4 regions of the Streptomyces sp. NPDC006655 genome follow, and region 2 is predicted to be linked to each of the others. Evidence: riboswitches for the same ligand, from Rfam matches in the RefSeq annotation. Region 2 holds a riboswitch; each other region holds the start of a gene.

Region 1 (5,183 bases), on a different contig from region 2:
TGTCCTCGGCCAGCCCCAGCCGGGCCGCCCGCTCCCGCAGCCGCAGCACGGGGAGGGTGGGAACACCCTCGCGGAGGTCCGTGCCCGGGGTCTTGCCGGACTCGTGCGAGTCGGAGGCGATGTCGAGGACGTCGTCGGCGAGCTGGAAGGCGACTCCGAGTCGTTCGCCGTACTGGGTGAGGACGTCCACGACCGTCTCGTCGGCGCCGGACATCATCGCGCCGAAACGGCAGGAGACCGCCACCAGCGAGCCCGTCTTGCCGCCGAGGACGTCGAGGTAGTGGTCGACCGGGTCGCGCCCGTCGGAAGGCCCCGCCGTCTCCAGGATCTGGCCGGTCACCAGCCGCTCGAACGCGAGGGCCTGGACGCGGACCGCCTCGGGCCCGAGGTCGGCGAGGATCTGCGAGGCGCGCGCGAACAGGAAGTCGCCGGTGAGGACGGCGACGGAGTTGCCCCAGCGGGTGTTGGCGCTGTCCACACCGCGCCGCACGGAGGCCTCGTCCATGACGTCGTCGTGGTACAGGGTGGCGAGGTGGGTCAGCTCGACACCGACGGCCGACGGCACGACACCCGGTGCGTAGGGGTCGCCGAACTGCGCGGCGAGCATCACCAGCAGCGGCCGGAACCGCTTGCCGCCGGCCCGTACGAGGTGCTGCGCGGCCTCCGTGATGAAGGGGACCTCGCTCTTGGTGGCCTCTAGCAGGCCTTCCTCGACAGCCGCCAATCCAGCCTGGACATCGGCTTCCAGAGCCTGGTCCCGCACGTTCAGCCCGAACGGCCCGACGACGGTCACGAGGGTCTCCTGTCTGCTGGTGTCCACTGGCGATTACACGGTTTGTCGATAGGTCGCTGCCATCACTCAAGTCAGCGTATCCGGTCAGGTTTCGATCACCGATGGCGCCCACGGTTACACCCCGGGCGCCATCGGATCACGACCGGTATGTTTTTGATCATATGATATGACGTGACATCTACCGACTTGGAAGGATCAGCAGCCTCTTGTACCGAAACGGGGCATACGCCACTCCCTGAACCATCACCCGGCCGATGTCACCCACCTGGACGCACCCTCTCCTGGTGACCAGGAGCACCCACGTCACCGCTCGGCAATTCGTGGCGCCCCGCGCGGCCTTGGCCCGGCCGGCCGTCAATCCGCGGAGCAAAAAAGACTAATGGTGCCCTAATGGCCTATTAGCACCCCAGAGCCCTAATTCCGCTCAGTAAGACAATTGGGACAATCTCTGAAATCCAGAGCGACACGGGCGCACTCAGCTAATCCCTCATGCCCCTTTTGCCGTGATTGCGGTTTCGTGAAGTAGGTCACTCGCGCACCTATGCCCCTCATGCCGCCAGTCACTCTCCCCCGCCTTTCCCTGTGCGCCAGTTGAGGCTTGGCGACCGCAAAGGATCAAGTGCCTCATACGCCTCAGATCAAGGTCAATCGGTTTGTTGTGTGAATCCACCCCTTGTTCCGGACATGTGCTCTCGCATACGTTCCCGCTCGCCGGGCGGACGCCGAATCCTGCCGCCGCCCGTCCTAACCCATCGACGAGTTCATTCGCACGGCAGGAGCGGGGGACCCAGGTAAGTCGCCGGACCGGGCGGCGCCGTCATCGACGGACGCCGTCCCGGACCGGCTAGGGGTGAAGTCGCAACGCCTTCGGGTGACGCGACCGGGCACTCCCCGAGCCCGAACCCGACAGCTCACCTCGCAGGCGACGGAGAGGAACTTCGCCATGCCTGCTGCCGCCCAGCCCCGCCGCTCCCGCATCGCCCGCACGCTCGCCGTCGTCGGTACCGGCGCCGCCGTACTCGCCCTTTCGCTCATCGGCGCGGCCGACGCCTCCGCCGCCACCCCCGCCACCGCCATCACGGCCTCGACGACGCCCGCCGGGTACCCGAACAACCTCGACGGCTGGATCCGCGAGTCGCTCGCGATCATGGCCCAGAAGGGCATCCCGGGCTCGTACAACGGCATCTACCGCAACGTGATCCGCGAGTCGTCCGGCAACCCGCGGGCCATCAACCTCTGGGACTCCAACGCGGCCGCCGGCATCCCGTCCAAGGGCCTGCTCCAGGTGATCGACCCGACGTTCAACGCCTACCACGTGGCGGGCACGTCCTTCGACATCTACGACCCGGTCGCCAACATCACCGCCGCCTGCAACTACGCCGCCGCGCGGTACGGCTCGATCGACAACGTCCACGGCGCGTACTGACCGGCGCGCCCCGCATCAGACGAAGAGCCTCTCGAGGACGACGGCGATGCCGTCGTCCTCGTTGGACGTGGTGATCTCGTCGGCCCTGGCCTGAAGCTCGGGGTGAGCGTTGGCCATGGCCACTCCGTAGGCCGCCCAGTCGAACATCGGAACGTCGTTGGGCATGTCACCGAAGGCGATGGCCCGTTCGGGGCACAGCCCCAGGTGGTCGGCGGCCAGCGCCAGCCCGGTCGCCTTGGTCACCCCGCACGGCTGGAGCTCCACCGTCCCCGGCCCCGACATGGTGACCGTCGCCAGTGAACCCACCACCGCGCGGGCGGTCGCCGCCAGTTCGTCGTCGGACAGGGTGTGGTGGCGCAGCAACACCTTGCTGATGGGCGCGCACCACAGGTCGTCACGCCGGTCCACGCGCAGCGCGGGCAGCGTGGGGTGGGGCATCAGGTAGCCCGGTTCGATGAGCGTGAGCCCGTCCACGCCGTCCTGGTCGACCGCCGCGTACACCTGGCCGACCTCGGCCTCGATCTTGCCGAGCGCGGTCTCCGCCAGTTCCCGGTCCAGGGTGACCGACCACAGCAGACGGTGCGTGCCGGCGTCGTACACCTGTGCGCCCTGGCCGCAGACCGCGAGCCCCGTGCAGCCGAGGTCGTCGAGGAGCGGGCGCACTCTCGGCGCGGGGCGGCCGGTCACCACCAGGTGCGTGGCGCCGGCCCGGCCGGCCCGCGCCAGGGCGGCGAGCGACCGGTCCGACAGGGTGTCGTCGGCACGCAGCAGCGTGCCGTCCAGGTCGGTGGCGATCAGAGAGTACGGGGAAGGTGCGACCATGATCAGAGAATACGGACAGCACGCCCCTGGGACTCAGTGTGCGTTTCGGCCTCAAGTGGCGCCCGCCGCTTCGGTGATGATGCGCCGTCAGTAGGGACGGTGACGTGGCGACCGGTCACAGCGCCGGGCGTCAGGACCAGGCCGGAAGGCACCTGCCGGATCCGGGCAGGGCGCGCCCGCGGATAGGACTCCGGTTCGACGGGGACGGTGCCGCCGCCGTACTGGACGTCGGCGCGGCGAGCGTCAGGGCGAATCTCGGGTCCGGCGCGCCGGAACGTGGCGCCTACCTCCCGGAGGTGCTGGAGCCGCGCCGGTTGGTCCGCCACATCTGGTAAAGGTGCTTCGCCCCAGGGCGCACGAACCGCGCGAGCATCGTGACGAACGGCAGCGGGTCGTCACCCGCCAGCCAGGCCAGCTCGGTTCCGCTCGGCCGCCCGGGCGCGTGCGGCGTCGTATAGCCGCTGCGGCGGTAGGCCAGGAGGGCGGGCAGGTCGATGTTCTCCACGACGTACCGGTGGCCGGCGCGCTGTTCCCCCTCCGGAACGCGGCGACCGGTCAGATCCAGGTGCATGGCGCGGACCACGTCCACGCCCGTGTCGCTCTCGAAGAGCCGGAACTGGGCGCCCATGCGCGGGTTGAAGTCGAGCAGCTTGTACTGCCCGTCGCGACGGTCGAAGCGCAGGTCGAGGTCGATGACGCCGGTGAAGCCGATCTGTTTGATGAAACGCGCGGCGAGGTCCGCGAGTTCCGGGTTGTCCACGACGTAGGCGTTCGCGGTCATGCCCGCGTGCGGTGGCCAGGAACGCACCTTCACCCCGGTGAACAGCGCGCGCGGAGTGGAGTCGGCGTCGAAGTAGGCGTGCACGATCCAGTCCTCGGCCTCCTCCCGCGGCAGGTACTCCTGGAGGATGACACCCGGACGGGTGCCCCAGTCACGGGCGAGGGCGAGCAGTCCCTCGCGGGTGGCGATCCGTGTCGTGCCGTTGACGGCGGGTTGTTTGCGCCGGACGAACGCCTCCCGGTTCTTGGCCACGATCGGGAAGCGCGCCTTGTCCGCGAAGTCGACGATCTCGTCGTACGACTGCGGGAAGGCGGCCTCCGGACTGGGAACGCCGTGCTCCACGCACAGGTCGTGCAGTCCCTGCTTGCTGGCCAGCCGACGCGGCAGCCCGGGCTCCACCCGTGGGAAGAGGAAACGGTCGCCGAGCGCGTCCTGGTGCTCGGCGATCAGGACGGCGGCCTCCTCGTCGGTGGGGATCAGCACGGTCGGACGGCCGATACGGCGGCCGATGCGCAGCAGCCCCTCGACGAGATGATCCGGTTCCTCGGCGCCTGTCGTCGGCCACACGAACGCCCGTTTGAGATACCGGGAGGAGGCCGCGGGTGTGTACGGATCCTCGGTGATCGCGTACATGGGCACGCCGAGGCGGCCCAGACTGCGTATCGCGCCGACCCCGCCGTGGTGCAGCGGATAGTCGCCGAACTTGACGATCAGGCCCGGCACCTCGCGGTCCGCCTCGAACGGCACGCTGACGGCATTCCTGGCCACGGGTCCCCCCACGTGTCCCCCCTACGGACCGGACCCACCCCGTCCGTGTCCCCAAAGGACGCTAAGCCGGAATTGCCCCCTCCGACAAGGCCTATTCGGACATTGCGAACTCTTTAGACACTGCCACGACAGCCAACTCACCCGTAACGTGTGGCGCGACCACATGGAACGCCGTGCGCCGCCCGGACGATGTCCCCACATGGGCGGGCCGCGCACGACACGGATGAGAGCGAGGCAGTCACCCCATGCCCCCCTTGCCCCCCTTCGAGGTCCCCGAGGGTGACCCCTTCGGCCCGCACAACCTTCCGTATGGCGTGTTCTCGACCTCCGGGAGCACGGAGCGGAGGGTCGGCGTCCGCCTCGGTGACCACGTCCTCGACGCCGGCGCCGCGGCCCTCGCCCTCGGCTCCCCCTACGCCTCCCTGCTCGCCCGCCCGACCCTCAACCCGCTGCTGGCGGCGGGCCGCACCACCTGGTCGGACGTACGACGCGCGCTGACCGCGTGGGTGAGCGTCCCCGCGCACCGCGCGACGCTGGAGCCCCTCTTCCACCCGCTGTCCGCGGTGACCCTGCACCTGCCCTTCGAGGTCGCC
Region 2 (5,183 bases):
AGCACGCCCCCGTGCACCGGGCCACCCTGCCCAGCGGGGTGGAGGCCTGGCTGGTCACGCGGTACGGCGACGCCAGGCAGGCGCTCGCCGATCCGCGGCTCAGCAAGAACCCGGCGCATCACGACGAGCCCGCGCACGCCAAGGGCAAGACCGGGATCCCCGGCGAGCGCAAGGCCGAGTTGATGACACACCTGCTGAACATCGACCCGCCGGACCACACCCGGCTGCGGCGGCTGGTCAGCAAGGCGTTCACACCACGTCGGGTGGCCGAGTTCGCGCCCCGGGTGCAGGAGCTGGCGGACGGGCTCATCGACGGCTTCGCGGACCGTGGATCCGCCGACCTCATCCACGAGTTCGCCTTTCCGCTCCCCATCTACGCCATCTGCGATCTGCTCGGCGTCCCCCGCGAGGACCAGGACGACTTCCGGGACTGGGCGGGCATGATGATCCGTCACGGCGGGGGACCCCGCGGCGGTGTCGCGCGGTCCGTGAAGAAGATGCGCGGGTATCTGGCCGAGCTGATCCATCGCAAGCGGGAGGCGCTGCCCGCCGAGCCGGACCCCGCGGAGGACCTGATCTCCGGGCTCATCCGGGCCTCGGACCACGGCGAGCACCTCACCGAGAACGAGGCCGCCGCCATGGCCTTCATCCTGCTGTTCGCAGGTTTCGAGACCACGGTCAACCTCGTGGGCAACGGCACGTACGCCCTGCTCACCCACCCCGAGCAGCGGGCTCGCCTGCAGGACTCCCTGGCCGCGGGAGAGCGTGGCCTCCTGGAGACCGGAGTCGAGGAACTGCTGCGCTTCGACGGGCCGGTGGAGCTGGCCACCTGGCGGTTCGCCACCGAGCCGCTCGTCATCGGCGGGCAGCACATCGGGGCCGGCGACCCGGTCCTCGTCGTACTCGCCGCCGCGGACCGGGACCCGGAGCGGTTCGCCGAACCAGACACGCTCGACCTCTCACGGCGGGACAACCAGCACCTCGGGTACGGCCACGGCATCCACTACTGCCTCGGCGCCCCACTCGCCAGGCTGGAGGGGCAGACCGCGCTCGCCACCCTGTTCACCCGCCTTCCGGACCTGCGACTCGCCGCGGAAGAGCGGGAGTTGCGGTGGCGTGGCGGGCTCATCATGCGCGGGCTGCGGACGCTCCCCGTGGAGTTCACACCTGGTGGGTGAGGGACCCCCACGGACCGAAGGTGACCAGCGCTCAAGTCTGTGATCTTCACGTGATCTGCGCGGCATTAACTTGTGACAAGTGATCGTCTGCCGATACGTTCACCCATCAGCGCGGCGCCCCTGCGGGACCCGTCGCGCAGGTCACCGCTGTCGCTCGAAAGGTTTCCGCATGCTCTCCGGGAACGGTCGTCACCGTCGCCCCCGTCAGGCTCCGGCTCTCCTCGTCGCGGCGGGGGTGACCGGCTCCGCCATCGCCATCCCGCTGCTGGGTGCGGCGAGCGCGAACGCGGCCGACGGCACCACCTGGGACAAGGTGGCCGAGTGCGAGAGCGCCGGCTCCTGGAGCATGGACAGCGGCAACGGCTACTACGGCGGACTGCAGATGTCCCAGGACGACTGGGACAAGTACGGCGGTACGGACTACGCCGCCACGCCCGACCAGGCGAGCCGTTCGCAGCAGATCGCGGTCGCCGAGAAGATACTCGCGGAACAGGGCACCAAGCCCTGGCGGACCTGTGCCCTGCTGGCCGGGCTCTCGTCGGACGACACCTCGGTGAAGGTGGACACGGGCCTCGGCGGATCGGATGGTTCGTCCGGTTCCTCCGGTTCTGTCGACTCGTCCTCCGGGTTGTCGGACTCGTCCTCCGCGAGCGACTCCGGCGACTCGGGCGCGTCGTCCGCGACGAAGGGCTCCGGGGCCGAATCCGCGTCCCCCGCTCCGAGTTCCGGCGCGAGCGACGCTTCCAAGGCGCCCGTTCCCGGCAAGTCCGACGGTGCCGGCAAGGCGGCGGGGTCGACGCCTTCCGCCTCCGCCCCCTCGAAGGCGAGCGAGAACCCGGTGATCCCGGACGCCGGTGACGACTCGGACAATTCATGGCAGACCGGCAGCTCTTGGAGCCTGGTCGACACGGGCGCCGTCAGCGGTGGCGGCAAGCACCGCGGTGACTCGGCGGACGAAACCGTGACAAACGGTCAGAAGGTCGCGTCCGCCGGCCGTCATGCCTCCGCAGACGCCGGCACCTACACCGTCCGCGACGGCGACACCCTCGCCTCCATCGCCGACTCCCTTGGCCTCGACGGCGGGTGGCGCGCGCTCTATGCGGCGAACAAGGCGGACATCGGCACCGACCCGAACGACATCGCCCCCGGTCAGACCCTGAAACTCGACAGCTAAACGGGCCAAAAGCGGCGGGAGTTGACGTCCTGCTTCGGGGCGATTGTCCGTTTTGGTGAAAGTGTGGGATGAGTCTCAGAAGCCCTGATCATCTTTGAAATTCGCCTGATCGTCTGTTTACGGTCAAGGCCGCTCGTCACCACGAGCCCCGGCTGTCGCAACGCCGAGTCCTGCCAGCGGCCGCCCGGGAACAGTCGTCGCGTCAAGCGCCGTAGGCAGGAGCGGGGGACCCAAGGTAAGCGCCGGGTCCGGCAGTTGAGCCCTCAGGGGCCTCACGGCCGAAAGGCCGCCGGAACCGGCTAGGGGTGGAGCCGCGCGTCTCGCGAGAGCGGGCCGTGCGGCCGGGCAACTCAACCGGCCCGAACCCGACAGCTCACCTCGCAGGCGTCGGTGAGGGGATCTTCCATGCTGTTTTCCGGCAAGGGCAAGCACCGTCGTCCGTCCAAGGCCGTCCGCGCCATCGCCGTCGCCGGCGTCACCGGTGCCGCCGTCGCCGCCCCGCTGATGGCAGCCGGCGGAGCCTCCGCCGCCACCGCCTCCGAGTGGGACACCGTCGCCCAGTGCGAGTCCGGCGGCAACTGGTCCATCAACACCGGCAACGGCTACTACGGCGGTCTGCAGTTCTCCGCCTCCACCTGGGCCGCGTACGGCGGCACCGCCTACGCCCCGCAGGCCAACCAGGCCACCAAGGGGCAGCAGATCCAGATCGCCGAGAAGGTCCTCGCCGCCCAGGGCAAGGGCGCCTGGCCGGTCTGCGGCAAGGGCCTGTCCGGCGCCGCCTACACCGGCGGCAGCTCCAGCTCCAGCTCGTCCGGCTCCAGCTCCAGCGGCTCGTCGAGCAGCGGCAGCGCCGGCACGAGCAGCCGTGCGACCGACACCCAGACGGCCTCCCGCTCCGCCGAGCGCCCGGCCGCCAAGAAGACCGTCACCACCCCGACCGGCAAGAAGGTCAAGAAGGGCGACGGCGAGTACAAGGTCGTCAAGGGTGACACCCTCAGCTCGATCGCCGAGAAGCACAAGGTGAAGGGTGGCTGGCAGGCGCTGTTCAAGCTGAACAAGGACATCGTCGACGACGCCGACTTCATCTACCCGGGTCAGCAGCTGCACCTGAAGTAAGGCACCCCCGTCCCCCACGGGCCCCCGCTCCGGCGCGTTTTCCCCCGAACGCGCCGGAGCGGGGTTTCTCTTTGCGGTCGCGCTCCTTGACCCGCTCTTCTCCCGTTCTTCATCGGGACCCCCCTTTGTTCCGCGCATGAACAATGAGTACCGTCAGGGTGTCCACGGGCCGGTCGGTCGACCGGCTGACGGCCCTGGGCCGGTTAGGCTCTAGTCGCAAGGCTGAGCAAGGGCCGACCAGGTCCGCGTGCGCCCCGCACAACCAGCGTCACATCCCAAGAAGGAGATGCTCGTGCCGTCCATCGACGTCGTCGTAGCCCGGGAAATCCTGGACTCCCGAGGCAACCCCACGGTCGAGGTCGAGGTCGGCCTCGACGACGGCAGCACGGGTCGTGCCGCCGTCCCGTCCGGCGCCTCCACCGGCGCCTTCGAGGCCATCGAGCTCCGTGACGGCGACCCCAACCGCTACCTCGGCAAGGGCGTCGAGAAGGCCGTCCTCGCCGTGATCGAGCAGATCGGCCCGGAGCTGGTCGGCTACGACGCCACCGAGCAGCGCCTGATCGACCAGGCGATGTTCGACCTGGACGCCACCGACAACAAGGGCTCGCTCGGCGCCAACGCCATCCTCGGCGTCTCCCTCGCCGTCGCGCACGCCGCCTCCGAGGCGTCCGACCTGCCGCTGTTCCGCTACCTGGGCGGCCCGAACGCGCACCTGCTGCCGGTGCCGATGATGAACATCCTCAACGGCGGCTCGCACGCGGACTCCAACGTGGACATCCAGGAGTTCATGATCGCCCCGATCGGCGCGGAGTCCTTCTCGGAGGCGCTGCGCTGGGGTGCCGAGGTCTACCACACCCTCAAGAAGGTCCTGAAGGCCAAGGGTCTGTCCACCGGCCTCGGCGACGAGGGCGGCTTCGCCCCGAACCTGGAGTCCAACCGCGCCGCGCTGGACCTCATCCTGGAGGCCATCAAGCAGGCCGGTTACGTCCCCGGTGAGCAGATCGCGCTCGCCCTCGACGTCGCCGCGTCCGAGTTCTACAAGGACGGCCGGTACGAGTTCGAGGGCAAGTCCCGCTCGGCCGCCGAGATGACCGAGTACTACGAGGAGCTCGTCGCCGCGTACCCGCTGGTCTCCATCGAGGACCCGCTGTTCGAGGACGACTGGGCCGGCTGGAAGGTCATCACCGACAAGCTCGGCGACAAGGTCCAGCTGGTCGGTGACGACCTGTTCGTCACCAACCCGGAGCGCCTGGCCCGCGGCATCGAGGAGGGCACCGCGAACGCCCTCCTGGTGAAGGTGAACCAGATCGGCTCGCTCACCGAGACCCTGGACGCCGTCGAGCTCGCCCAGCGCAACGGCTTCAAGTGCATGATGTCCCACCGCTCCGGCGAGACCGAGGACGTCACCATCGCCGACCTGGCCGTCGCCACCAACTGCGGCCAGATCAAGACCGGCGCCCCGGCCCGCTCCGAGCGCGTCGCCAAGTACAACCAGCTGCTGCGCATCGAGGAGATCCTCGACGACGCGGCGGTGTACGCCGGCCGCTCCGCGTTCCCCCGTTTCAAGGGCTGAGCCGGTACCGCCTCTCGTGGGTAAGGCTTAGCCAGTCGTACGTACGTCCCCGAACGCGGTCCCGTACCGTGTGCGGGGACGTACGCACGTATCAGGGAGGCGGGGACATGGCCGTGAGGGACCGGGACCGGTTCTCCACCGC
Region 3 (5,183 bases), on a different contig from region 2:
GCCCAGGCCCAGTTGGAGCGCGAGTGGCTGGACCGGCTCGGCACCGTGGCCGGCCGCGCCGACGAACTGTGCCGGTTCGCCGTCCTGTTCGGCGACCCGCAGCTCGCCCTGACCGCCGTCCAGCGCGTCCTCCAGATCACCCCCGAGGAGGTCCAGGAGGTCGCCAAGGCCCGGCTGCGCCCCGACAACCGCGCGGTGCTCGTCTACGAGCCCAAGTCCCCGGAGGCGGTCGAGGACGCCGACGTGCCCGAGGACCCCGAGGCCGAGGCCACGGTCGAGGCCGGCGACAACGATGAGGAGACGGCCAAGTGACCGAGCTCGCCAGCATGGACTTCCATCCCCAGCCGCAGCCGGGCGAGGCCAGGCCGTGGGCCTTCCCCGCCCCCGAGCGCACCACCCTGGACAACGGCCTGACCGTGCTCCGCTGCCACCGCCCCGGCCAGCAGGTCGTCGCCGTGGAGGTGCTCCTGGACGCGCCTCTGGACGCCGAACCGGCCGGCCTGGACGGTGTCGCCACGATCATGGCGCGGGCCTTCTCCGAGGGCACCGACCGGCATTCCGCCGAGGACTACGCCGCCGAGCTGGAGCGGGCCGGGGCGACCCTCGACGCGCACGCCGACCACCCCGGCGTCCGCATCAGCCTGGAGGTCCCGGCCTCCCGTCTCGCCAAGGGCCTCGGACTGCTCTCCGACGCCCTCAGGGCGCCCGCCTTCGCCGACAGCGAGGTCGAGCGGCTGGTCCGCAACCGTCTCGACGAGATCCCGCACGAGCTGGCCAACCCCAGCCGCCGGGCCGCCAAGCAGCTCTACAAGGAGCTGTTTCCGGCGACCGCGCGGATGTCCCGCCCGCGCCAGGGCACCGAGGACACCGTCGAGAAGATCGACGCCGCCGCCGTACGAGCGTTCTACGACCGCCACGTACGCCCCGTCACCGCCACCGCGGTCGTCGTCGGCGACCTGACCGGCATCGACCTGGACGCGCTGCTCGGCGACACCCTGGGCGCCTGGACCGGCTCCACCGCCGAGCCCCGGCCGGTGCCGCCGGTGACCGCCGACGACACCGGACGGGTCGTCGTCGTGGACCGCCCCGGTGCCGTCCAGACCCAGCTGCTCATCGGCCGCGTCGGCCCGGACCGGCACGACCGGGTCTGGCCCGCCCAGGTGCTCGGCACCTACTGCCTGGGCGGCACCCTCACCTCGCGCCTGGACCGCGTGCTGCGCGAGGAGAAGGGCTACACGTACGGCGTCCGCTCCTTCGGGCAGGTGCTGCGCTCCGCCCCCGACGGCACCGGTGCCTCCCTGCTGGCCATCAGCGGTTCCGTGGACACCCCGAACACCGGGCCCGCCCTCGACGACCTGTGGACGGTGCTGCGCACCCTCGCCGCCGAGGGCCTCACCGACGCCGAGCGCGACGTCGCCGTGCAGAACCTCGTCGGTGTGGCGCCGCTCAAGTACGAGACGGCGGCGGCCGTCGCAGGCACCCTCGCCGACCAGGTCGAGCAGCACCTGCCCGACGACTTCCAGGCCACGCTCTACCGGCAACTGGCCGCCACCGGCACCGTGGAGGCCACCGCGGCGGTCGTGAACGCCTTCCCGGTGGACCGCCTGGTGACGGTCCTCGTCGGCGACGCGGCGCAGATCAGGGAACCCGTCGAGGCCCTCGGCATCGGCGAAGTGACCGTCGTCGCGGCGGAGTAGCTCCACGCACGCGTGCGGAGCCCTGGCGGCCGTCGGCCACCAGGGCTCTCGTATGTCCGAATTGGGGCGGAGGTTGCCTGTCTGCCCTGTGGGATGCGCTACAAAAGCCGCGATCGGTTTGAGTCTTGAAAGAACGCCGCCGTAGGTTCCTTCGGGCTGTCCGTCAGGCACCGCGCCGCACCCGCGGCACCGGACAGCCATCGCCGAGTCCCCGTACGGCGCGAGCCAGGGGAGCCGGGGACCCACGCAGTCCCTGGGGTGAATCGGGCGCCCGCGCGTGTCGCGAGGGGGTCCGTAGGAGACCTTCCTGCTCCGAACCCGTCAGCTAACCCGGTAGGCGAGAGGGAAGGAAAGGACCAGCCTCTACATGGCGTTCATGTGCGCCTCCGGGAAGCACCGTCGTCCCGGCCGGGTGAAGCGCACCACCGCGCAGGCCGCCGGCATCGCGGCCCTCACCACCACCGGCGTCATCGGCACCGTCTCCGCCGCCCCGGCGCTCGCCGCCGAGAACAGCGTCGAGCAGACCGGTCTCACCCCGGTCATCACGGTCAGCGACTCGGTCGCCGAGCACGTCGACGCCCAGGCTGCCGCGCAGCAGGCGGTGGCCGAGCGCAAGGCGGCCGAACAGGCCGCGCGCGAGAAGGCCGCGGCGCGGGCCGAGAAGGAGCGCGAGGCCAAGGCACGGGCCGCGCGGGAGGCCGAGCGCAAGCGCCTCAACGCCTTCGTCGCGCCGATCAGCGACTCGTACGTCTCCACCGGCTACAAGACCGGCGGCTCCCTGTGGTCCTCCGGCTCCCACACCGGCATCGACTTCCACGCCGCCGCCGGCACGGTCGTGCACGCGGTGGGCACCGGCACGGTCGTCTCCACCGGCTGGGGCGGGGCGTACGGCAACCAGATCGTCATCAAGATGGCCGACGGCATGTACACCCAGTACGGCCACCTGTCGTCCATCGGTGTCTCGGTGGGGCAGCAGGTGACCCCGGGCCAGCAGATCGGCCTCTCCGGGTCCACCGGCAACACCACCGGCCCCCACCTCCACTTCGAGGCCCGTACGACCGCGGAGTACGGCTCCGACGTCGACCCGGTCGCCTACCTCCGCAAGCACGGTGTGAACGTCTGACGTCCGTCCTTTTCGGTGACATCCTGCGAAGCCCCGGCAGCCGGCCGGGGCTTTCGCCGTTTTCGCGCCCCCGCTGTCCAAAAAATACTCATGGATTCCGGCCCCCCGTCGGAAATTCCCGCGCATTGCAATAGAGTCACGGAACCGGCGTCACTCGGCGGCGTTTCACGGGGATTAAGGCGGAGGTCGGACATGCGCATTCCGGCGCACTCGGTATGCACGGCGATCCGGGACGACATCGTCGCGGGTGTCCACGAGCGCGGCAGCCGGCTCACCGAGGAACTCCTGGCCCGCCGCTACGGCGTCTCGCGCGTCCCGGTCCGCGAGGCGCTGCGCACCCTGGAGGCCGAGGGCTTCGTCGTGACCCGCCGGCACGCGGGCGCTTGCGTGGCCGAACCGACCGAGCAGGAGGCCGCCGACCTGCTGGAGATGCGCCTGCTCCTGGAGCCGCTCGGCGCCCTGCGGGCCGCCCAGCGCCGCACCGAGGCCCACCTGAAGGTGCTGCGCGGGCTGGTCAGGCTGGGGCAGGAGCGGGCCAGGACCGGCAACAGCGACGACCTGCGCTCGCTGGGCGGCTGGTTCCACGAGACGCTCGCCCAGGCCTCCGCCAGCCACGCCCTGACGGCGACGCTCACCCAGTTGCGGCACAAGATCGCCTGGATGTACACGGTGGAGGCGCCCGTCAGCCCGGTGGAGTCCTGGGCGGAGCACGGCGCGATCGTGGACGCGGTGGCGCGCGGGGACGGGGAGCGCGCCCGGGCGGTGACGGCGCTGCACACCGAGCGCTCCACGGCCTTCCACCGGCTCCGGTTTCCCGGCGCCGCCGAACGGGCGAACCCTGTGAGGACTTCGCAACATCCCGTAAACATGTCGGGCGTGCGGCATTAACACGGGCGCCGTATACAAAGAGGTGCTATTCGCGGGGGCCGTTTTTTCGGTGCCCGTATCCAGCTGTGCCCTTTATCCAGGCGTGCCCGTTCCGAGGCGTGCCCTTATTTACGTTTACCGGTGCCGCTGCCGAGCGCGCCCGTATTGCGGCGCGCACTTGTTCAAGCGTGCCGCTGATTCCGGCTGCGTGTCTTTCGTGCGCGAAAAAGGGCGGGGCCGCGCCGGCCCCCGGAGGGGTGGCGCGGCCCCGGTCGTGCGGGCGCTGCGGTGCTCAGACGGTCTCGGGGAGTTCCTCGAGGCCCTCGGCGACCAGCTTCGCCAGGCGGTCGAGGGCGGCGTCCGCGCCCTCGGCGTCGGAGGCGAGGACGATCTCCTCGCCGCCCTGGGCGCCCAGTCCCAGGACCGCCAGCATGGAGGCCGCGTTGACGGGGTTGCCCCCGGCCTTGGCGATCGTGACCGGGACGCCTGTGGCCGTGGCGGCTCGGACGAAGATGGAAGCGGGGCGGGCGTGGAGGCCCTCGGCCCAGCCGACGTTGACGCGGCGCTCAGCCATGTGATGCTGCCCTTCGGTGTTCAGGGTTGTCTAGACCAGTTTTCCATATCGTGAAGCATCCCCGGAGCGGACCTGAGTCCCTTCGGGTGTGTCGCCGGACCGCGGCCTCGGTCCGGCTTCCGTCCTCCACAGACTGCCTCGCGCCGTTGTCGGACGCGAGCCGTACTCTGGGGCCCATGCAGACCCCGGCGGACCGGCAGGACCGGCACGAGTACCCCGCCCACTGGGAGGCGGACGTGGTGCTGCGCGACGGTGGTACCGCGCGCATCCGGCCCATCACCGTTGATGACGCCGACCGCCTGGTCAGCTTCTACGAGCAGGTCTCGGACGAGTCGAAGTACTACCGCTTCTTCGCGCCCTACCCCAGACTCTCCGCCAAGGACGTCCACCGCTTCACTCACCACGACTTTGTGGACAGGGTGGGACTCGCGGCCACCATCGGCGGCGAGTTCATCGCAACCGTACGCTATGACCGCATTGGCGCCGACGGCACGCCCGCCTCCGCCCCCGCCGACGAGGCCGAGGTCGCCTTCCTCGTCCAGGACGCCCATCAGGGCCGCGGGGTCGCCTCCGCGCTCCTGGAGCACATCGCCGCCGTCGCGCGCGAGCGCGGGATCCGCCGGTTCGCCGCCGAGGTGCTGCCCGCCAACAGCAGGATGATCAAGGTGTTCACGGACGCCGGCTACACCCAGAAGCGCAGCTTCGAGGACGGCGTCGTCCGCCTGGAGTTCGGCCTGGAGCCCACGGACCGCTCGGTCGCGGTCCAGCAGGCCCGCGAGCAGCGTGCCGAGGCCCGTTCGGTACGACGGCTGCTGGCGCCCGGCGCCGTGGCCGTGATCGGCGTCGGCCGCGCGCCCGGCGGGGTGGGCCGCAGCGTTCTCGGCAACCTCAGGGACGCCGGGTTCACCGGCCGTCTGCACGC
Region 4 (5,183 bases), on a different contig from region 2:
GGCCCGCCGGTCCTGCACGGTCTTCAGGGACCACAGGTCCAGCACCGGGCAGCCGTACCGGTCGGCGATCGCCCGCACATGACCGTTGTAGGTGGCGATCTTGCCGCGCAGGTGTTTGAGGACGGGCACGTTACGGGTGTCGAAGCCGGTGGTCACCATGACCGTACCGATGGCCCCGGTCAGCCGGACCACGGCCCGCTCGAACCGCTCGGCCACCTCGTCCGGGTCCGTGCCGGGGCGGATGATGTCGTTGCCGCCGGCGCAGAAGGAGACCAGGTCCGGGGCGAGTTCCAGGGCCTTGGGCACCTGGTCCGCCACGATCTGGTCGAGCAGTTTCCCGCGTACGGCGAGGTTGGTGTACTCGAAGTCGCCCTCGGGGCGCCGGTCCGACAGCAGTACCGCGAACCGGTCGGCCCAGCCGACGAACGACCCGTCGGGGCCCGGGTCGCCGACGCCCTCGCTGAAGCTGTCCCCCAGCGCCACGTACGACCCGATCACTGATGCGTTGTCACTCTTCGAATCGTCTGCCACATCGGATCATGATTCACCTTTGACTGTGACCTACGCGACCGTAATAAGGGGTTGACGATCGGTGAGATAAGACACTTTTAAATACTGTGCCAAGCCAGGAATAAGGGCCTGGTCAGCGACGTTGACGGGATGATCCCCGGACTCGTGGGTCCGGCCCTCGGAGTGCGTGTCGGACCGGTGGGGCCCCTCAGCCGACGGCGAGGCCCTTCGAGCGGAGGTAGGCGACCGGGTCCACGTCCGAGCCGTAGTCGGGGGTGGTACGGATCTCGAAGTGCAGGTGCGGGCCGGTCACGTTGCCGGTCGCGCCGGAGAGGCCGACCTGCTGGCCCGCGGTCACGGTCTGGCCGACCGAGACGGAGAGCGCGGAGAGGTGGCCGTACTGCGCGTAGTGACCGTCGGCGAGCCGGATGACGACCTGGTTGCCGTAGGCGCCGCCCCAGCCGGCCGTGACGACCGTGCCCGCGCCGACGGCCTTGACGGGGGTGCCGGTGGGCACGACGAAGTCGACGCCGGTGTGGTACCCGCTGGACCACATGGAGCCCGGCACGTGGTAGCCGGTGCCGACGGTGGCGCCGCTGACCGGGAGGACGTACCCGGAGGCGGCCGCCGTCGAGGCGTCCGGGGTGGACGGGGTGGACGGCACGGACGGGGTGGCCGCAGAGGACGAGGTGGAGGACTGCGCCTCGGGCCGGGCTCCGGAGTCCGCGGCACCGGTCGTCGTGGCACCGGTCGTCGTGGCACCAGTCGTCGTGGCGCCGCGGCCACCGAGCCCGAGTTCGAGGCCGGGGTGGATCAGCGAGGGGTTGTCGCCGACGGCCCGCCGGTTGTCGGCGTAGAGCCGGTGCCAGCCCCCGCTGATGTGCTGGTCACGCGCGATCTCCGAGAGGCAGTCGCCGGGCACCACGGTGTACGTGCGCTGCGCGGAAAGCCCGGCGGCGGACGTCCGCACGGTCGCCTTCTCCGGCGCCGCCTCGGCGACGGCCGGCAGCGACTGCGGGGCCTTCGCGGAGACGGACTGCGCGGTGGCCGCGTGGGCGCCGGTGGCCCCCATGAGCGGCAGGGCCAGCGCGGCGCCGCCGGTTCCAGCGACGGCCATCGAACGGGTGAGACGCTGGGTCTTCGGGCGGCGGTGCTTACCCCTCGCGGGCATGGCGCGTTCCTCTCCGGCGCCTGCGAGGTGAGCTGTCGGGTTCGGGCTGGAGCTGCCCGGCCACGCCGGAAGGCGTGACTGCACCCCTGGCCTGTCCCGGGAACCGGAACAGGCGGTCTTGCCTGGTGGGTCCCCCGCTCCTGCCGGGCACGGGTGAGTGTGTGGGGACTCCGGGCGGCGGCAGGATTCGGCGTTCCGTCCGGATGCGTGGCGAACGTAAGCGAGCAGGACGCACCCGGACAAGCGAACGGTTCCCGCCCTCCCGGTTCCGCTTGATCCGTTACCGGAATTCCCGGTCACCCTCCGTGAATTCCGACCTTTCCCGGTCCCGTAAATCCCTTGCGAAGCGCCTCCATTACGTGGACATGACGCGCGACGGTCGGTCACGAATATGACGCTCCTCACGCACGTCACGCCACGTCCCCATATTCCAGAGCGAGTTGCAATTAAAGCGCCAATTCGGACAGAAGGATCAGATGCGGCGGAGTCGGATGACCGTGGCATCCAGGTCGCCCTTGAGCCCCGCGTGCAGCCCGTGGTGCAACAGGACGGCCCCTCGGTGCACTTCGCCCGTTTCGCGGCATTCGTACGACGCCTCCGGGTCGAGACCCTTGAGCCGGAGCGCCGGCACCGGCTCGCCGTAGCTCTGCGCCTGGAGCCAGGCGAGGACGGCGGTCTCGTCGCCGAGCGTGTACTGCACCGCACTGAGTCCGCCGGCCGGCGGCCGCAGCCGGAACTGCTCGCCGCGCTGCACCAGCGGCCGGATCTCCTTGTAGAGCTCCACCCAGTGGCCGGCCTCGGAGAGTTCCTCCTCGGTCCACTTCGAGAGGTCGCCGCCGACCCCGAGCGCCCCGGCCATGGAGCTGACGAACCGGAAACGCAGCGAGCTGACCCGGCCGTTGAGCTGGTGGTTCGGACTGTCGGTGACCCAGGCGGACATCACCCGGGCGGGGTGGATCTGACTGAAGCCGTGCTGGATGGCGAGCCGGTCCAGCGGGTCCGTGTTGTCGGAGGTCCACACCTCGTCGGTACGGCTCATGATGCCGAGGTCGATCCGGCCGCCGCCGCCGGAGCAGGACTCGATGGCGACGTCCGGGTGGGCCGCGCGGATCCGGTCGAGCAGGGCGTACAGACCGCGCACGTGGTCCACCCACAGGCGCTGCGGGTAGGGCTCGCCCGGCCAGCCCGCGTCGGTGAAGCAGCGGTTGAAGTCCCACTTGACGTAGTCGATGGGCGCGCTGGACAGCAGGGCGTCGAGCTGCTCCCAGAGGTACTCCCGGACGTCCTCGCGGGCGAGGTTGAGGACGAGCTGGTTGCGCAGCTCCGTCCGCTTCCGGCCCTGCTGGTACTGCACCCAGTCGGGGTGCGCCCGGTACAGCTCGCTGTCCGGGTTGACCATCTCGGGCTCGACCCAGATGCCGAACTGCATGCCGAGCGCGTGCACGTACTCGGCGAGGGGCCCCAGACCCTTCGGGAACCGGTCCGGGTTGGGCGTCCAGTCGCCGAGGCCGGCGCGGTCGGAGGTGCGGGCGCCGAACCAGCCGTCGTCCACCACGAACAGCTCGACGCCGATCGCGGCGGCCCGCCGGGCGAGGGTGGCCTGCTGCTCCTCGGAGATGTCGAAGGTGGTCGCCTCCCACGAGTTGAACAGCACCGGCCGGTCCCGGTCCGCGTCGGGGATGACGTGCGCCCGCTGGTAGGCGTGCCAGGCACGGCTCGCCCCGCCGAAGCCGCCGTCGGACCACAGGGCCGCGAACACGGGACTGGTGTACGACTCGCCCTCGGCCAGCATCAGCAGGCCCGAGTCGTCGTAGCCGGCGCCGCCGGTGATCTGCACGCGCGCGTCGGGGAGCTGGGCGACGGCGATCCGCCAGGACCCGGACCAGCCGAGGGCGCAGCCCCAGACCTCCCCGTGGTCCTCGGTGGCGTCGGTGTCCAGGGCGACCCAGGGCAGGTGCTGGTGGCCGGTGTGGCCGCGACGGCTGCCGATGACCTTCTCGCCGTATGTGAGCGGGGTGCTGACCAGCCGGGACTCGGCGGCCCAGCGGCCGTGCAGCTGGGAGAGCCGCCAGCCCTCGCGGTCGGGCAGCGTCCAGGTCGCCGCGTCGGCGCGCAGCAGTTCCACGGGCGCGTGCCCCTCGTTGCCGACGGTCACCCAGCGCTCGACGACGTCGCCGCGCATCCGGTAGTGCAGGGTGATCACGATCCCGTCGTCCCGGAAGCGCAGGCGCAGTTCCTCGTCGCCGGCGTCGCCCGCCGTCTCGTACGACTCGAAGGCCCACTCCGTGCCGCGGCGCTCTTCAGTGCGCACCGACAGCGCGGGGCGTACGAAGCGGGGGCCGCCCTCGACGGGGTACTCCTCACGGCCGTCGAGCGGGGACTCGAAGGGCCAGTAGCCGGGCAGCACCCGGGGGCTGAGGGACTCGGCGTCGGCGAGCCGGATGCGGGGCCCCCAATGCAGGTGAAGCAGTTCGCCGGCCTCCGTCAGATGCAGCGCGTAGCTGCTGCCGGGGCCCGACAGGAGCCAGGTACGACCGTTTTCGGCGATGTCCACCATCGAGAAACCTCACACAGGTGCCAACAGATCCGCTCAAGCCCCAACATCATCAAGGGCCGCAGGCCCCGGAGGCAACGTCTGTGGACAACTCATTGCCTGTGGAAACCGATGTCGTATGGTCGACGCAGTGCCCGTCGACGAGCCGCGCCGACGGGGCCGGCCGGGAGGAGCCCCCGTGACGCAGCAGGTCCCGTCCACCGAGCCCGAGCTGGCCGGTGTGCGCAACTTCCGTGACGTGGGCGGCCTGCCGACCGTGGACGGGCGCCGGGTGCGGCACGGCGTGCTGTTCCGCAGCGGGCACCTCGCGCACGCGACCGAGCAGGACGCGGAGTTCCTCGCCTCCCTCGGGCTGCACACGATCTTCGACTTCCGCAACGCGGCGGACCAGAAGCTGGAGGGGCCGGACGTCGAGCTGCCCGGCGTGCGGTACGTGAACCTGCCGCTGAGCGATCCGGCGCACGGCGCCGAGTTCTGGACGATGGTCCGCGAGGGTGACATCGAGCAGCTGCGCGGGCTCCTGGGCGACGGCAGGGCGGCGGCCCGGATGGTCACCTCGTACCGCATGATCGTCAAGGACCGTACCGGCGAGCACGCGCGCGTGCTGCACGCCATCGCCGAGGACAGCGTCCCGGTGCTGATGCACTGCGCGGCCGGCAAGGACCGGGCGGGCATCTCGATCGCCGTGACGCTGCTCGCGGTGGGCGTGGAACGGGACGCGATCCTCGCCGACTACCTGGAGTCCAACGCCAAGCACCGCCGCTACCGGGTGAAGCGCAGCGGCAGCGGGGACAGCGTCTACAGCCCCGAGGTGATGGAACTGCTCAGCCCGCTCTTCGACGCGCGCGCGGAGTACCTGACGGCGGCCGTCGAGAGCATCGAGGAGACGTGGGGCGACGTCGACACCTACCTGGAGCAGGGGCTCGGCCTCACCCCTGCGACCCGGGA

What was found. A riboswitch is a leader RNA that binds a small molecule or an ion and turns the genes downstream of it on or off. The one in region 2 is predicted to bind cyclic di-AMP.
Positions count from the first base shown of each region.
Region 1: another riboswitch for cyclic di-AMP. It lies ahead of AB0958_RS11805 (transglycosylase SLT domain-containing protein); the one in region 2 lies ahead of AB0958_RS10790 (transglycosylase family protein).
Region 3: another riboswitch for cyclic di-AMP. It lies ahead of AB0958_RS17715 (M23 family metallopeptidase); the one in region 2 lies ahead of AB0958_RS10790 (transglycosylase family protein).
Region 4: another riboswitch for cyclic di-AMP. It lies ahead of AB0958_RS29960 (LysM peptidoglycan-binding domain-containing M23 family metallopeptidase); the one in region 2 lies ahead of AB0958_RS10790 (transglycosylase family protein).

Region 1 is NZ_JBEYJU010000015.1:58,781-63,963, reverse strand. It holds gene AB0958_RS11810 (polyprenyl synthetase family protein) at 1-793, opposite strand, end outside; cyclic di-AMP (ydaO/yuaA leader) riboswitch at 1,537-1,733, shown strand; gene AB0958_RS11805 (transglycosylase SLT domain-containing protein) at 1,737-2,219, shown strand; gene AB0958_RS11800 (HAD family hydrolase) at 2,235-3,041, opposite strand; gene AB0958_RS11795 (ATP-grasp domain-containing protein) at 3,325-4,590, opposite strand; gene fahA (fumarylacetoacetase) at 4,845-5,183, shown strand, end outside.
Region 2 is NZ_JBEYJU010000013.1:114,463-119,645, forward strand. It holds gene AB0958_RS10780 (cytochrome P450) at 1-1,178, shown strand, start outside; gene AB0958_RS10785 (transglycosylase family protein) at 1,348-2,352, shown strand; cyclic di-AMP (ydaO/yuaA leader) riboswitch at 2,550-2,754, shown strand; gene AB0958_RS10790 (transglycosylase family protein) at 2,758-3,468, shown strand; gene eno (phosphopyruvate hydratase) at 3,755-5,041, shown strand; gene AB0958_RS10800 (septum formation initiator family protein) at 5,149-5,183, shown strand, end outside.
Region 3 is NZ_JBEYJU010000027.1:3,902-9,084, forward strand. It holds gene AB0958_RS17705 (pitrilysin family protein) at 1-312, shown strand, start outside; gene AB0958_RS17710 (pitrilysin family protein) at 309-1,697, shown strand; cyclic di-AMP (ydaO/yuaA leader) riboswitch at 1,889-2,052, shown strand; gene AB0958_RS17715 (M23 family metallopeptidase) at 2,065-2,820, shown strand; gene AB0958_RS17720 (GntR family transcriptional regulator) at 3,013-3,708, shown strand; gene AB0958_RS17725 (HPr family phosphocarrier protein) at 3,980-4,261, opposite strand; gene AB0958_RS17730 (GNAT family N-acetyltransferase) at 4,438-5,183, shown strand, end outside.
Region 4 is NZ_JBEYJU010000063.1:173-5,355, reverse strand. It holds gene AB0958_RS29965 (SGNH/GDSL hydrolase family protein) at 1-498, opposite strand, end outside; gene AB0958_RS29960 (LysM peptidoglycan-binding domain-containing M23 family metallopeptidase) at 719-1,681, opposite strand; cyclic di-AMP (ydaO/yuaA leader) riboswitch at 1,686-1,847, opposite strand; gene AB0958_RS29955 (alpha-galactosidase) at 2,154-4,238, opposite strand; gene AB0958_RS29950 (tyrosine-protein phosphatase) at 4,414-5,183, shown strand, end outside.